One region of the Mesorhizobium sp. M1409 genome, then DNA from elsewhere that is predicted to be linked to it. Evidence: riboswitches for the same ligand, from Rfam matches in the RefSeq annotation. Region 1 holds a riboswitch; the other holds the start of a gene.
The links. Region 1 has a riboswitch for S-adenosylmethionine ahead of NKG99_RS18925 (O-succinylhomoserine sulfhydrylase). Riboswitches for the same ligand answer to the same signal wherever they lie in the genome.

Region 2: another riboswitch for S-adenosylmethionine. It lies ahead of metX (homoserine O-acetyltransferase MetX); the one in region 1 lies ahead of NKG99_RS18925 (O-succinylhomoserine sulfhydrylase).

Annotation. Positions count from the first base shown of each region.
Region 1 is NZ_JAMYKV010000023.1:85,561-93,069, reverse strand. Features, by position in the region: gene mmsB (multiple monosaccharide ABC transporter permease) at 1-337, shown strand, start outside; gene araD1 (AraD1 family protein) at 544-1,536, shown strand; gene NKG99_RS18935 (ABC transporter substrate-binding protein) at 1,583-2,356, opposite strand; gene NKG99_RS18930 (2'-deoxycytidine 5'-triphosphate deaminase) at 2,458-3,552, opposite strand; SAM riboswitch at 3,635-3,712, shown strand; gene NKG99_RS18925 (O-succinylhomoserine sulfhydrylase) at 3,770-4,957, shown strand; gene NKG99_RS18920 (ceramide glucosyltransferase) at 4,972-6,123, opposite strand; gene apaG (Co2+/Mg2+ efflux facilitator ApaG/CorD) at 6,368-6,760, shown strand; gene NKG99_RS18910 (Hsp33 family molecular chaperone) at 6,946-7,509, opposite strand, start outside.
Region 2 is NZ_JAMYKV010000012.1:130,894-138,402, reverse strand. Features, by position in the region: gene NKG99_RS12870 (glycosyltransferase) at 1-510, opposite strand, end outside; gene NKG99_RS12865 (Stf0 family sulfotransferase) at 632-1,432, opposite strand; gene metW (methionine biosynthesis protein MetW) at 1,444-2,058, opposite strand; gene metX (homoserine O-acetyltransferase MetX) at 2,055-3,224, opposite strand; SAM riboswitch at 3,337-3,414, opposite strand; gene hisC (histidinol-phosphate transaminase) at 3,550-4,659, shown strand; gene NKG99_RS12845 (prephenate/arogenate dehydrogenase family protein) at 4,666-5,601, shown strand; gene NKG99_RS12840 (sugar kinase) at 5,609-6,532, opposite strand; gene NKG99_RS12835 (DUF2125 domain-containing protein) at 6,543-7,509, opposite strand, start outside.

The DNA of each region.
Region 1 (7,509 bases):
CATCAAGACAGAACGGCTGACGCTGATGGTGTTCGTCAATATGGGCGTGCTGTCGGCACTTGGCGGCCTGATCATCGCGGCGCGGCTGGGACAGGCGGTGCCGGCTGCCGGCCTCGGTAGCGAACTCGATGTGATTGCCGCCGTCTTCATCGGCGGCGCCTCGGCGATGGGCGGCGTCGGTCAGGTCATCGGCGCGGTGGTCGGCGGCTTCATCATGGGCGTGATGAACAACGGCATGTCGATCATGGGCGTCAATGTCGACTGGCAGCAGGTCGTCAAAGGCCTGGTGCTGCTCGGCGCCGTGATCTTCGACGTCTACAACAAGAACAAGGTTTGACGGGCCAGCGAGGCAACGAGGAAAGCATACGGGTCTAGATCGCGATGCTGCCGGCAACCCGCCGGCGTCAAGAAGTCCCTCGGGGACCAAGCTCGCGGGCGCAATCCGGACGACGAGTTCAACCCGTGGCGCGGCGAGGTCCGAGCCGCGCGGGTTAGGGTTTGCCAAACGGCAACCGGGCCAAGACAAATGAGAGAGGATTCATCATGCTGATCTCCCAGATTCTCGATGACGCCGAGACCATCCGTGTCGTTGCCCGCAACGGCGGCAAGACCCGGATCATCAACGGCGCCCGCAGCGTCTACTCGCTGGCGATGGAGGCCGCGCGTACCGGCGTCGGTCTCGTCGCGCTGATCGAACGCAAGGGGCTTGGCGAAACGGTCGATCTCGAGGCGGCCTACAAGAAAGGACGGCTGCTGTCGCCGATCAACCATCCCGACCCGGCGCATCTGCACCTGACCGGCACCGGACTGACGCATCTCGGCTCAGCCGCGACACGCGATTCCATGCACAAGAAGCTCAGCGCCGACGGCGAGGAGCAGCTGACCGATTCCATGAAGATGTTCCGCATGGGGCTGGAGGGCGGCAAGCCCGCGAAAGGCCAGATCGGCGTGCAGCCGGAATGGTTCTACAAGGGCAACGGCACGATGGCGGTGGCGCCAGGTGCGGCGCTCTTGTCACCGGCTTTCGCCAAGGACGCCGGCGAAGAGCCCGAGGTGGCCGGCATCTACGTCATCGGCGATGACGGCGCACCGTTCCGCGTCGGCTTCACCCTGTCGAACGAGTTTTCCGACCACGTCACCGAACGCGTGAATTATCTGTTCCTCGCCCATTCCAAGCTGCGCAACGCTTCGTTCGGGCCGGAGATCCTGATCGGCGACCTGCCGTCCGATATCAGAGGCACCTCGCGCATCTTGCGCGACAACGACGTGCTGTGGGAAAAGCCGTTCCTGTCCGGCGAAGCGAACATGTCGCACACCATCGCCAATCTCGAACATCACCACTTCAAATATGCGGCTTTCCGCCAGCCGGGCGACGTGCATGTGCACATGTTCGGCACGGCGACGCTGTCCTTCGCCGACGGCATCAGTACTGAAGCCGGCGACGTGTTCGAGATCGAGGCCAAGGATTTCGGCCTGCCGCTGCGCAATCCGCTCGAGATCGAGCAGCCGGTGAAGGTGGCGGTGAAGGCGCTTTGAAAGGGTGATCTCCCCCCAAGGGGAGGAGATCGGCAGCTTCGACGTCTCAATAAATATCGAAGTCGAAATACTTGGCCTGGATCTTCTTGTAGGTGCCGTCGGCGACGATCGCGTCGATGGCCGCATTGAGCTTGTCGCGCAATGCCGTGTCTTCCAGGCGGACGGCAATGCCGGCTTGTGTCTCCGTGCCCTTGACGTCACCGACCAGTTTGCAGCAGCCGTCGCTTGCCTTCTTCAACCAATCCATCAGCACGAACTTGTCCGAGATCACGGCGTCTAGCCGGCCGTTGGTCAGGTCGGTGATCGCTTCTTCCTGGGTCGGGTAGAGTTTTGCCTCGGCGCCCGCCTTGCCATAGGTATTCTGGGCATAGTCGGCCTGCGTGGTCGAGGCCTGGGCGCCGACCGTCTTGCCTGCAAGGGCCGCCGGTTCGGTCGAGGTGAGATCGCTGTCCTTCGGCGCCACCAGAGCGAGCGGTGTCGTATAATATTTGTTGGTGAAAGCGACCTGCTTCTTGCGCTCCTCGGTGATGCTCATCGAGGCGATGATGGCGTCGAACTTCTTCGCCTGCAGGGCGGGAATGATGCCGTCCCAGTCCTGGGTAACGATTTCGCACTCGACCTTCATCTGCGCGCACAGCGCGTTGGCGATGTCGATATCGAAGCCTTCGACCTTGCCGTCCGCTGTAATGGTATTGAATGGCGGATAGGCGCCCTCGGTGCCTATCTTGATTTTCTCAGCTGCCTGCACCGACAGAGAGCTGGCCGCCATCACCAGCATGGCAGCGCCCGCCGCCGATATGATCCGTTTCGAAATCTGCATTTTCTTGGTTCCCCTTGAACGCCGCCAGCCTGACGACCAGAAAGGCAGCCAAGCATGGCGAGCCGGCGCAGGCAAGTATTTTGCCAGCTGGCAATGGGGGTTCAGCGCGCGGGGCGGAAATGCTTGGACAGCTTCAAACCCTGCGCCTGGTAGTTGGAGCCGAGATCGGTGCCATAGAGTGCCCGTGGCCGCTTCAGCATGTGCTCGTAGACCAGCCGGCCGACGATCTGGCCATGGTCGAGGATGAACGGCACTTCGTGGCTGCGCACTTCCAGCACCGCCCGGCTGCCGGTGCCACCGGACGCCGAGTGGCCGAAGCCCGGATCGAAGAAGCCGGCATAGTGGACGCGGAATTCACCGACCAGCGGATCGAAGGGCGTCATCTCGGCGGCGTAGAGCGGCGGCACATGCACCGCTTCCTGGCTCACAAGAATATAGAATTCATCGGGGTCGAGCACCAGTTCGCCAGCGCCGCTCTTGTGGATCGGCTCCCAGAAGTCGACGACCTCCTGCGCGGCGCGCTTGTCGACGTCGATGAGACCGGTGTGATGCTTGCCGCGGTAGCCGACAAGGCCGTTTCGATCGCCGTTGAGGTCGATCGACAGCGCGATGCCGCCGCCGGAAATGTTGGGCGGCTCGGTGGCAACCAGGATCTGCGCGCGATGCAACTGGTGAAGTTCGGCTTCCGACAGCAGCGCATTGCCGGTGCGGAAACGGATCTGCGACAGTCGCGAACCGGTGCGCGCGACGATCGGGAAGGTGCGCGGGCTGACCTCCAGATAGAGCGGACCATGATAGCCGGCGGCGATCTTGTCGAACTCGTGGCCGCGATCGGTCATGACGCGGGTGAAGATGTCGAGCCGCCCGGTCGAGCTCTTGGGATTGGCCGAGGCCGAAATGTCCGCCGGCAATGCCAGGCTTTCGAGCAAGGGCACGATATAGACGCAGCCGGTCTCCAGCACCGCGCCCTCGGCCAGATTGATCTCGTGCAGCTTCAGCCGGTCGAGCTTTTCCGAGACCTTGTGGTTGGGGCCCGGCAGGAAGGAGGCACGCACCCGCCAGGCCTTGTCGCCGAGCCGGAGATCGAGGCTGGCCGGCTGGATCTGGTCGGCATCGAGCGCACGTGCCGACTTCAGCGCGCCGGACTGGAAGAGCGCCGAAATGTCCTGATCTGGAAGAATGCCTGTTTGCCGCAAAGCCGGCTCCGCTGCAACGCCGCTGGTACAAACCTCTTAATCAAGCCGGCAATTGACGCAAGCGTGGCGCGGGTCTAAAGGGTCGTTATCCCGTGGTGATTTGGCCGGTCGGCTTGCAGCCACGTTAAACAAGTCGCTAAAGGACCGTCGGGCCGCAAGGCCGTATGGACCGGTTGCGACTTTCGCGGCCGGTTTTTTTGTGTCTGGAAGAAGAGCGATGAGCACCAACAAGCGCAACTGGAAGCCTCAAACGGCACTCGTGCACAGCGGAACGCTGCGTTCCGGTTTCGGCGAAACGTCGGAAGCGATTTACCTCACCCAGGGCTACGTCTATGAAACGGCGCAGGCCGCCGAAGCCCGTTTCAAGGGCGAGGAGCCGGGCTTCATCTATTCGCGCTACGCCAATCCGACCGTCGACATGTTCGAAAAGCGCATGTGCGCGCTCGAAGGTGCCGAGGACGCCCGCGCCACCGCCTCCGGCATGGCCGCGGTGACGGCAGCGCTGCTGTGCAGCGCCAAGGCCGGCGACCATATCGTGGCGGCGCGCGCGCTGTTCGGCTCCTGCCGCTGGGTGGTCGAGACGCTGGCGCCAAGATACGGCATCGAGGCGACGCTGGTCGACGGCACCGACATCGCCAATTGGGAAAAGGCGGTCAAGCCGAACACCAAGCTGTTCTTCCTGGAAAGCCCGACCAACCCGACGCTGGAAGTGGTCGACATCGCCGCGGTTGCCTCGCTCGCCAATTCGATCGGCGCCAGGCTGATCGTCGACAATGTCTTCGCCACGCCCTTGCAGCAGAAGCCGCTGCAACTCGGCGCCCACATCGTCGTCTATTCGGCGACCAAGCACATTGACGGCCAGGGGCGCTGTCTCGGCGGCGTCATCCTGTCGGACAAGAAGTGGATCGACGAGAACCTGCACGATTATTTCCGCCACACCGGGCCCAGCCTGTCGCCCTTCAACGCCTGGACGCTGCTGAAGGGGCTGGAAACGCTGCCGCTGCGCGTGCGCCAGCAGACGGAAAGCGCGGGCCGGATCGCGGATTTCCTCGCCGAGCGGCCGGAAATTGCCCGCGTCATCTATCCCGGCCGCGCCGACCACCCGCAGGCCGATATCGTCAAGAAGCAGATGTCGGGCGGCTCGACGCTGATCTGCCTTGACGTCAAGGGCGGCAAGCAGGCGGCCTTCGCCTTGCAGAACGCGCTCGACATCGTGCTGATCTCCAACAACCTCGGCGACGCCAAGAGCCTGATCACCCATCCGGCGACGACGACGCACAAGAACCTGAGCGACGAAGCGCGTGCCGAGCTCGGCATCGGGCCGGGCACGCTCAGACTGTCCGTCGGCCTGGAAGACACCGACGATCTGCTTGAGGATATCGAACAGGCGCTGAAGGCCTCGTAAGAGGGCTTTGGCTTTCAGGCGCCGGACGGCGTCTCTTCCAGCTCGGCCGCCTTGGTCCCGATGGTCATCGCGTTGCCGCGCCAGTCGACGGCACCGCCGAGCCAGCCGCGTGCCCACATCGCCGGCAGGATCAGGTCGCGGGCCATGATCGCGGCAACCATGCGTCGCGACAGGTACCAGCCCTTGGACCAGGCCAGGGCGCACTCGGGAAGGTAGAAGGCCGCCAGCACGGCAATGGCGGTTGCCCAGAGGCTGAAGCCGGCGCTTGCCGCCGCAATCAGCGCCAGCACCAGCGGCACCGCCGCGCCAGTCAGGATTTCGGGTGCGAAGAACAGCGGGAAGGTGACGCGGCGCAGGCGCGCCCAACGGGCCTGACGTGACCAGATCTCGTCGAACGTGCGCCGGCCAAGCGGCTGTTCGAAGGGCGCGGCGACGAGATTGACGCGCAGGCCGAGGCCGTTGACCAGCTTGGTCGCGGCGGCGTCCTCGGCGATCTCGGCGGCCAACGCGCGGATGCCGCCATTGGCGTCGAGCATCGGCTTGTTCCAGAGCATGCTCTTGCCCTGGGCAAAGCCAAGGCCAAGCGCCTCGCCGGCATATTGCCAGCGCGCCTGCAGCGTGTTGAGGAAAGCGCATTCGACTTCAGCCCAGAAGCCGGCCGGCCGCGAGCCGATCGGCGTCGAACAGACAAGGCCGGTGTCGGGCCGCCATGCAGCCATCAGGTGCTGGATGTAGTCTCTCGGCATCAACACGTTGGAATCGGCCAGGACGACCCAGTCGTGCCGCGCCGCTTCCCAACCCTTGACGCAATTGTTGAGTTTCGGATTGGCGCTGAAGCGGTCGTCGCCGATCATCAGCCGGGCCGGCACCTTGGGAAACCGGGCAATCGCCCTGTTTATCGGTTTGACTACCGGATCGTCGGCATGGGCGACGCAGAAGATCAGCTCGTAGCGCGGCCAATCAAGCGAGAAGGCGCGCTCCAGCGTCTCGTGCGTGAACGGTTCAATGCCACGCGACGGCACGATGATCGACACCGGCCGCGGCTTGCCGGTCGGCGGCGCGATAATGCGGCGCCGTTTCAGACGCGAAGCGGCAAGCACGATGCTGGCGAGATTTGAGAGGATAAGAGCAATTGAAAGCGTGGCGGCTATGAGAGTGAGTTCCATCGAGATCCGGTCACTCCAGAAAACCGGTCCGCCAGAACAATCTGGCTGGCATGACGACCGATTTCAACAGTTCGACAGAGCGCCCGAGTCGCGCGGCACTGGTCGGCGCACACCATCATTGTCGTGTGTCACTTAAATGACATTCTTTGCCGGCACCTGCCGTTCGGTAGGCAATGAAAGGACGCGCACCGTTGACCAGCCTGCAAGGAGCGCCGAAAGATACTGGATTGTTTTGGAGCTGCTTATGTACAGCACCGTCACGCGCAACATCGAAGTGCAGGTCAGGCCGTTCTATCTGGAGGACCGTTCGGATCCGTCCGAGAACCGCTATGTCTGGGGCTATCAGATAACGATCGACAATCAGTCGGACGATTCCGTCCAGCTGTTGTCGCGCTATTGGCACATCACCGATGGCACCGGCAGGGTCGAAGAGGTACGCGGCCCTGGCGTCGTCGGCGACCAACCCGAACTCAATCCCGGCGACAGCTACCAGTACACGTCCGGTTGCCCGCTCTCGACACCCTCCGGCATCATGGTCGGGCACTACACGATGCGCAACCAGCGGGGCGAGACGTTCGACATCGCCATCCCCGCATTTTCACTCGACCTGCCGGGGAAGCGGCGGACGGTGAATTAGCGTCTTTCTCCCCGTCTCTGTACGGGGAGAAATGCCCGGCAGAGGGGCGCCGCCGGGCTGATGAGATTGTCTTCCACGCACAAGGCATCCGAGTGGACGGCGCGGCCATTCGCCGAAGTTCGCGCTGCCCCTCATCCGCCCTTCGGGCACCTTCTCCCCGTAAACGGGGAGAAGGAAGGGACACTTTACTGAGCCGCAAATTCCGCCGGGTCGAAGTCATATTGCTTCGAGCAGAATTCGCAGGCGACGTGAATGCCGCCGTCCTCGGTGCTGTCCTTGATCTCTTGGGCGGAAAAGCCCTCGAGGATGCCGCGGATCTTGTCCCGGGAGCACGAGCACTGGTCGGCGACCGGAACGCCGCCGAAGACGCGCACGCCATGCTCGTGGAACAGCCTGTAGAGCAGCCGCTCGGCGCCGATCGTCGGGTCGATCAGTTCGGTCGGCTCGATGGTGCCGAGCAGCGCCAGCAACTCCAGCCAGGAATTGTCGTCGGGATCGTGGATCTCCTCGCGCGGATCGCCATCGCCGCCCGGCAGGTCCGGCACGCGCATGCGCTCGGGCGACTGCGGCAGGAACTGCGCCAGGATGCCACCGGCGCGCCACTGCTCGCGGGCGCCGCCCGGGCCGGGCGTCAAGAGCTTGGCCACCGACAGCCTGAGATCGGTCGGAATCTGCTCCGACTGACGGAAATAGGTGCGTGCCGCATCTTCCAGCGTCTCGCCATCGAGCTGGACGATACCCTGATAGCG
Region 2 (7,509 bases), on a different contig from region 1:
TCTCCCGTCTCCATGTGCCATTGGAAAAAACCAAATCAAAGCAAATGTTCTAGAAAAGAAGTCATCATGCAATAGGTAGGTATATCCGTTCACGCAAACAATTTCAGATTGTGCGAACGGCTCAAGTAAAGTTGATAGCCATCCGGGTTCAGCTACGGTATCTGAGTCGGATAAGACAATTACGTCCCCATCGGCTTTCAAGATTCCATTATTCTTCAGGTCGTAATATCGCCCTCCTGGGCAAGCGGCAAAGATGACGTCGGCAACTCGTTCCAGTTGCGGCGCTTCCGCTGTGATGTCGCTACGAAGCGTTTTTGCATCCGCCTCTGTTCCGCCGTGGGAGATGACAACCTTCGGTCTGGCCAAGCCGGCTGAGGAAACCGAAGTGATTTCACGCGCCAGCGCCTTCAGTCCAACGCCGACTTCGCCCCAATCTATGGATTTGGCGTTCTCCATTTCCAAGACGAGCGAGTATGTTGCGCGTTCCTCAACCATCTCTGCACCGACCATTTATCAGCGTCTAGGTGGCTATCGTCGCCGCAACCCAATGTAAAGACAACCCTACGGATCAAGCGGCAGTAGATTCGCAAAGCGCTCCTTGTCACCTATGATCTTCACATCGCCTTTTCGATCAGATCGGACGCTGGCCCAGGTTTCTAAGAGTGCCGAAAGCGCGATGATTGCTGAGGTTGAATTTTGAGGGGTCCGAGTATTGCGACAAGAAGCGCTCCCTCCACTCCATATTGACGTTGTCTCGTTGGATTTCGAGACCTGAACTGGGGGCTGGTGCAGATTCAGCAGATTCAAATGTGAGTTGCGCGCCTACCAGACCCGCGACTTTCTCAAGGCTGGCCTGTGGATTTGCCAAGAGTTCCTCGTATGTCAAGGACAGGAAAGACAATCCGTTTTTTGCAAGCCAGATGTCCCACGACAGATTCTCCAGCACGATTTTTTCAAGGGCCTCCGCTATCGATGCGCCGTCATAGCGTGGTGAGTTCTGAACAGCCTCAGTAGAGCGAAACCGACCGGTCTGACGAGCGCGTGACCAAGAGATTGCCTGACCAAGGAGATCGCGGCGAGTCAAGCGCACGTAGTGCAGTCCTGGAAGGCTGGCTGGGAGATCCACAGTCTTGGCCACCTGCAAAAACTGGCTTGCAAACAGTTTGGCAGCGTAAATTCCAGAGGGAGACCGCCCATCTTTCAATGCACGCAAAACCTGGGCACGGGGATCGCGAGGATAGTTCGGCATTGCGAGAACACGGCGGCCACCGAACCACTCGAGGGGGTTGCCAAGCTCGGTGGCCGCCATCAATCCGGCCAGATGATTGCTGCCGCTGCGCGGTGAGGTGCAGATGAGAATTCCGGCTTTCAACCCAGCCAGCATTTCCGGCGGGATTTCAACTGGCAGAGGGCGCCTACGAAAAAGATGCATGGCGATCAAGACTACCGCTTCAGCAAGAACACAGCCTGCTGGCCGAAGAAATTCCAGAACCACCACGGCATCGACAGGCCGATCTTCTGGCCATTGGCGTCGAGTGCGGTTGCTTTTTCCACGGTTGCGCCGAGTTCGTCGCACAGATTGACGAAGTCGCGGATGGTGCAGAAATGGATATTGGGCGTGTCGTACCAGGAATAGGGCAAGTCCTTGGTCACCGGCATGCGGCCGTTGAGGAACAGCGAAAGGCGCACGCGCCAATGGCCGAAATTGGGGAAGGACACGATCGCCCGGTTGCCGATCCTGAGCAATTCGTCGAGCACCAGCTTCGGGTTGCGGGTGGCCTGCAGCGTCTGCGACAGGACGACGAAGTCAAAGCCCTTGTCGGGATAGAATTCGAGGTCCTTGTCGGCATCGCCCTGGATGACCGAGAGGCCGCGCGCCACGCATTCGTTGACGCCGCGCTGCGACAGCTCCAATCCCCGGCCATCGACCTGCTTGCTGTCTTGCAGCAATTCGAGCAGCGAGCCGTCGCCCGAGCCGACATCGAGCACGCGGGACCGCGGCGGGATGAGATTGGCGACGACCTCGAGGTCGACACGCTGGTCGCGGTTGACGCTCATTGGCTCAATCCTCTCGCCCGGGCCGCCGAGCCGATGAAGCCATTGATGGCGGCAAACAGTTCCGGCTCGTCGAGCAGGAAAGCATCGTGGCCGCGATCGGTCTCGATCTCGACGAAGGATACCGACGCGCCGGCCGCGTTGAGCGCATGCACGATCGAGCGGCTCTCCTCGGTCGGAAACAGCCAGTCCGAGGTGAAGGACACCAGGCAGAAGCGGGTTTTGGTGCCGGCAAAGGCGTCGGCCAACCGGCCGCCATGGTCGGCGGCGAGGTCGAAATAGTCCATCGACCGGGTCATGTAGAGGTAGGAATTGGCGTCGAAGCGATCGACGAAGGTCATGCCCTGGTGGCGCAGATAGCTCTCGATCTGGAAGTCGGCGTCGAAGCCGAAGGTCAGAGCTTCGCGATCCTGCAGGTTGCGGCCGAATTTCCGGTGCAGGGCGGCCTCCGACAGATAGGTGATGTGGGCGGCCATGCGCGCCACCGCCAAGCCCTTTTCCGGGCGTTTGCCGTGTTCGAAATATTTGCCGCCATGCCAGTCCGGATCGGCCATGACAGCTTGCCGGCCGACCTCGTGGAAGGCGATGTTCTGCGAGGAATGGCGCGCACCGGTGGCGATCGGCAGCGCCGAGAAGACGCGCTCCGGGTAGCTCGACGCCCATTCCAGCACCTGCATGCCGCCCATCGAGCCGCCAAGCACGCAGAACAGCTTTTCGATGCCGAAATGGTCGATCAGCATCTGCTGCGCGCGCACCATGTCGCGGATGGTGATGATCGGCAGGTCGAGCCCATAGGGTTTGCCGGTGGCGGGATTGGTCGAGGCCGGTCCGGTGGAACCCAGACAACCGCCGATGACGTTGGAGCAGATGACGAAGAAGCGGCTGGTGTCGATGATCTTGCCGGGGCCGATCAGCACCTCCCACCAGCCCGGCTTGCCGGTCACCGGATTGGTGCTGGCGACGTGCTGGTCGCCGGTAAGCGCATGGCAGACGAGGATGGCGTTGGAGCGGGCGTCGTTCAGCGTGCCATAGGTCTGGTAGGCGATCTGGAACGGCGACAGCAGCGTACCGGCGTCCAGCTTGAGCGGTTTGTCAGGCCCAAAACGCAAAACCGGGCTCGATGGCTGGTCGGCCTCGTTGTTGGTTTTGCGAGCACGCAGAGCGGCCATTGCATCCATCTCACACCTTGATCCCTGCACCGTGCTTTTCGAAAATCGATGCCGATGCGGTATCCGGCCGGCGCGGACAACAAAAAACCGGCATTGCAGTCGCAAAGCCGGTTACAGGATGCAAACGGCCCTTTAGCAAGTTGTTTAACGTGGCTGCAAGCCGACCGGCCAAATCACCACGGAAGTTCGCACCCTTCTAGGCCCGTGGCGTGCTGGCGTCAACGGCCAGCCTTTGTCCCGAGGCGGTCACCTCTCGACATTGCGGGCCACGGCTTGTATTTCCGCTGCGGCTTCCCTGAGGAGCGTTCTCGACGGATTTTACGACATGAGCCAGACACCGGACAAGGCACGTCCAACCCCGCGCGCGGGCATCATGGACATCGATGCCTATGTGCCGGGCAAGAGCACGGCGCCCGCCGGCATCGCCAAGGTCTACAAGCTGTCATCGAACGAGAACCCGCTCGGTCCGTCGCCAAAGGCGATCGAAGCCGCGCGCGAGATTGCCGGAAAGCTCGATATCTATCCCGACGGCACCGCCAGGCGGCTGCGCGAAGCGATCGCCGAAGTGCATGGCCTGAACCCGGCCAACATCATCTGCTCGAACGGCTCCGACGAGATCCTCGGCCTGCTGGCGCAGACTTATCTGGCGCCCGGCGACGAGGCTGTCATCACCGAACACGCCTTCATGGTCTACAAGATCTACATCCAGTCGGCGGGTGCCGTTCCGGTGACGATCAAGGAAAAAGACGAGCGCGCCGACATCGACGCCATCCTGGCCGCCGTCACGCCGCGCACCAAGATCGTGTTCCTCGCCAATCCCAACAACCCGACCGGCACCTATGTGCCGTTCCAGGAGGTGCGCCGGCTGCACTCAGGTCTGCCCAAGCACGTGCTTCTGGTGTTAGACGCGGCCTATGCAGAATATGTCCGCCGCAACGACTACGAAGCCGGCATCGAGCTCGTCGGCAGCGCCGAGAACGTGGTGATGACCCGCACTTTCTCCAAGATCGGCCTTGGCGGGGCGCGGATCGGCTGGATGTACGGGCCGATGCACATCGTCGACGCAATCAACCGCGTGCGTGGCCCCTTCAACGTCAATGCAACGGCGATCGAGGCCGGCATCGCGGCGATCCGCGACCGCGCCCATATCGAGCGCAGCATCGCGCACAACGAGACCTGGCTGGCATGGCTGAGCGAGGAGTTCACAAAGCTTGGACTGCGGGTGACGCCGAGCGTCGGCAATTTCGTCCTCGTTCATTTTCCCGAGGACAACAAACATTCCGCAGCTGCGGCGGACGAGTATCTAACGGCGCGCGGCTATATATTGAGGCGCGTTTCCGGCTACGGCTTTCCCAACGCGCTGCGCATGACCGTCGGCACCGAAGAGGCCAATCGCGGCGTTGTCGCCGCACTCACGACATTCCTGAAAAGCTAGAACACCATGACATCACCGATGTTTGAAAAGATCGCGCTGGTCGGCATCGGCCTGATCGGCTCGTCGCTGGCCCGCGTCATCCGCCGCGAGGGTCTGGCCCACCACGTCGCTATCTCGACCCGCAGTGCCGCGACGCTGGCGCGAGCGAAAGAACTTGGGCTGGGCGATAGCTACACCACCGATGCGAAGGAGGCGGTTCGCGATGCCGATCTGGTCATCGTCTCGGTGCCGGTCGGCTCGTCCGGCACCGTGGCCGAGGAAATCGCACCGGCGCTGAAGCCGGGCGCGATCCTGACCGATGTCGGCTCGACCAAGGCATCCGTCATCGCGCAGATGCAGCCTTATGTGCCGGCCGGCGTCCACTTCATTCCCGGTCATCCGCTGGCGGGCACGGAAAAATCCGGCCCCGATGCCGGGTTCGCCGACCTGTTCGACAATCGCTGGTGTATCTTCACGCCGCTGCCCGATACCGACCCGGACGCGCTGGCACGGCTGTCGGAATTCTGGCGCCGCTGCGGCGCCAACATCGACACGATGGATCCCCAGCATCACGACATGACGCTGGCCATCGTCTCGCATCTGCCGCACATCATCGCCTACAACATCGTTGGCACCGCCGATGATCTGCAGTCGGTAACCAAGTCCGAGGTGATCAAATATTCGGCTTCCGGCTTTCGTGACTTCACGCGTCTTGCCGCCTCCGACCCGACGATGTGGCGGGATGTGTGCCTGCACAACAAGGATGCCATCCTCGAAATGCTGGCGAGGTTCTCGGAAGATCTGGCGTCGCTGCAACGCGCGATCCGCTGGGGTGACGGCGAAAAACTCTTCGACCTGTTCACCCGCACCCGCGCCGTGCGCCGCTCGATCATCGAGGCCGGCCAGGACATCGACGTGCCCGATTTTGGCCGCCAGGCGGTCGAACACCCGGCAAAGACCTAAGTCTGTTTCAGGCGGGCCAGGTCGCGGCAACCATGGCCAAAGTCTCGGCGCGGTCCGGGGCACCAAGCCTGCCGCCGAAGTGTAGGCATTTGAGCGCGGCGGCCGCACTGGCAAAGCGCAGCGCCTGCTCGACCGGCATGGCTTCGGCCATCCCCACGGCGAAGGCGCCGTGAAAGACATCGCCGGCCGCCAATGTGTCGACCGCTTTGATTCTCGGCGCCGCGACGTGGCGCACACAGCCTGCGGAACGGTCGTGCCACCAACTCCCCGCCGCGCCGCCAGTCACCGCGACAAAGGCGTCGGTGCGGCTGGCGAGATCGGCGCAAGCCGTTTCCGGATCGAGCGCCTGGCCGCAGACAATGCGCGCCGCCGGCTCCGATGCAACGATGTGCGTGGCGAGCGGCAACAGCTGTTCCAGGACCTCCAGCGGCGCGGTGTCGGCATCGAGGATCGCCGGCCGACCATCGGCGCGCGCCGCCTTCAGGGCAAGTGCTGCCGCACCTGGCCAGCGGACATCGACCAGTACGGCATCGAATGCGGAGAGGTCGGCGACCGGCAAGGCTTCGGGATCGGCCTGGGCAAGCCTGTCATAGAACGGCACGATGATGCGCTCGCCATGCGCGTCGACCAGAATCGAGGCCAGCGCCGAGCGGGCGCCTCTGACGCGGCGCACAAAGGTGCAATCGACGCCTTCGGCCTCGACGCTGGCGATGAGCTGGTCGGCGATGACATCGTCGCCGGCGCTCGCCCACAGCGATACCTCGGCGCCCAGGCGATGGGCGGCGCAGGCAGCGCTGGTGGCCATGCCCGAGGCGATCTGGACGCCGTCGGAGGCGATGAACTTGCCCTGATGCACGGGCAGTGTCTCGACACGCAGGATGGTGTCGAGCGTCAGCGCGCCGACGCTTAGAAGTTTTGCCGGTCTGTTCATACTGGGATGCTTAATTGAGCGGCTTGATCTTGCCCAGTGGGATGAAGCCGAACGAGGCCTTGCCCTTGACCACCTTGAGCGGCATCGACGGTTCGTTGCCGAGCACCGCCAGGGCAGAAAAGCCCTGCTCGATCTGGCTTTTCTGCTCGGGTATGGCGGCACCGAGGATGGCCGCCACCGCCTTCGGGTCCTTCAGCCTGATCATCAGATCGGCGTTGACCAGGCCCTCGGCATCGACCGAGAGCGGTCCCGAAACAGTGATGCGCGCCGTCCCCGACGACAGGTCGAGGTTGCGGATTTCGATCGCCTGGCCGCGCAGGCTTTTCACCTGCGTGCCAATCAACGCGACGCCGTTCTTCAGCGTTGCGTCGCCGCTGGCATCGAGCGCCGGCAGCACGCGCCCGCCGATCGCGCCGGGGTCGATCTCGAGATCGCCGAAACTGCCGAGATAGTCGATGTCCGACCCATTCGGCCGCAGTTGGCCGGCCGCCTTGCCGGCGCTGAACAATTGCACCGGGTCGGTATCGTCGGCCGGATCGGTCTGGCCGGACAGGCCCTCCGCCTCCAGGGCAATCCGCTGCGGTAGCGGCCACCACAATTTGACGTTGGCCTGCAGATTGTCCCAGTCGATCCACAGCGGCGCCATGCCTGGAACGGAAGTCCTGAGCGGGCCGCGCAGATTGGCAACCGGTGACAGAGGCTGGATGATCTGGGCGGCTGCGTTGAAGCTGCCGGCCGAAGCGGCGATGTTCCTGGCATCGTCCTCGTAAGCCAAATTGTCGCAGGAGACGGTAAAGCTCAGGGGATAGCCGCTGACCTGGAGGTTGGCGCAGCCGGCTTCGACGCCAGTTTTGTTCAGCGTGGCAACCGCCTTGTCGGCCTCGCTCCTGACCCGGTCAGCCAGATAGAACCAGCCGCCGCTGTAGATGGCAAACAGCACCACGACGAGCGCGGCAAGCCACAACAGGCGGCGACGT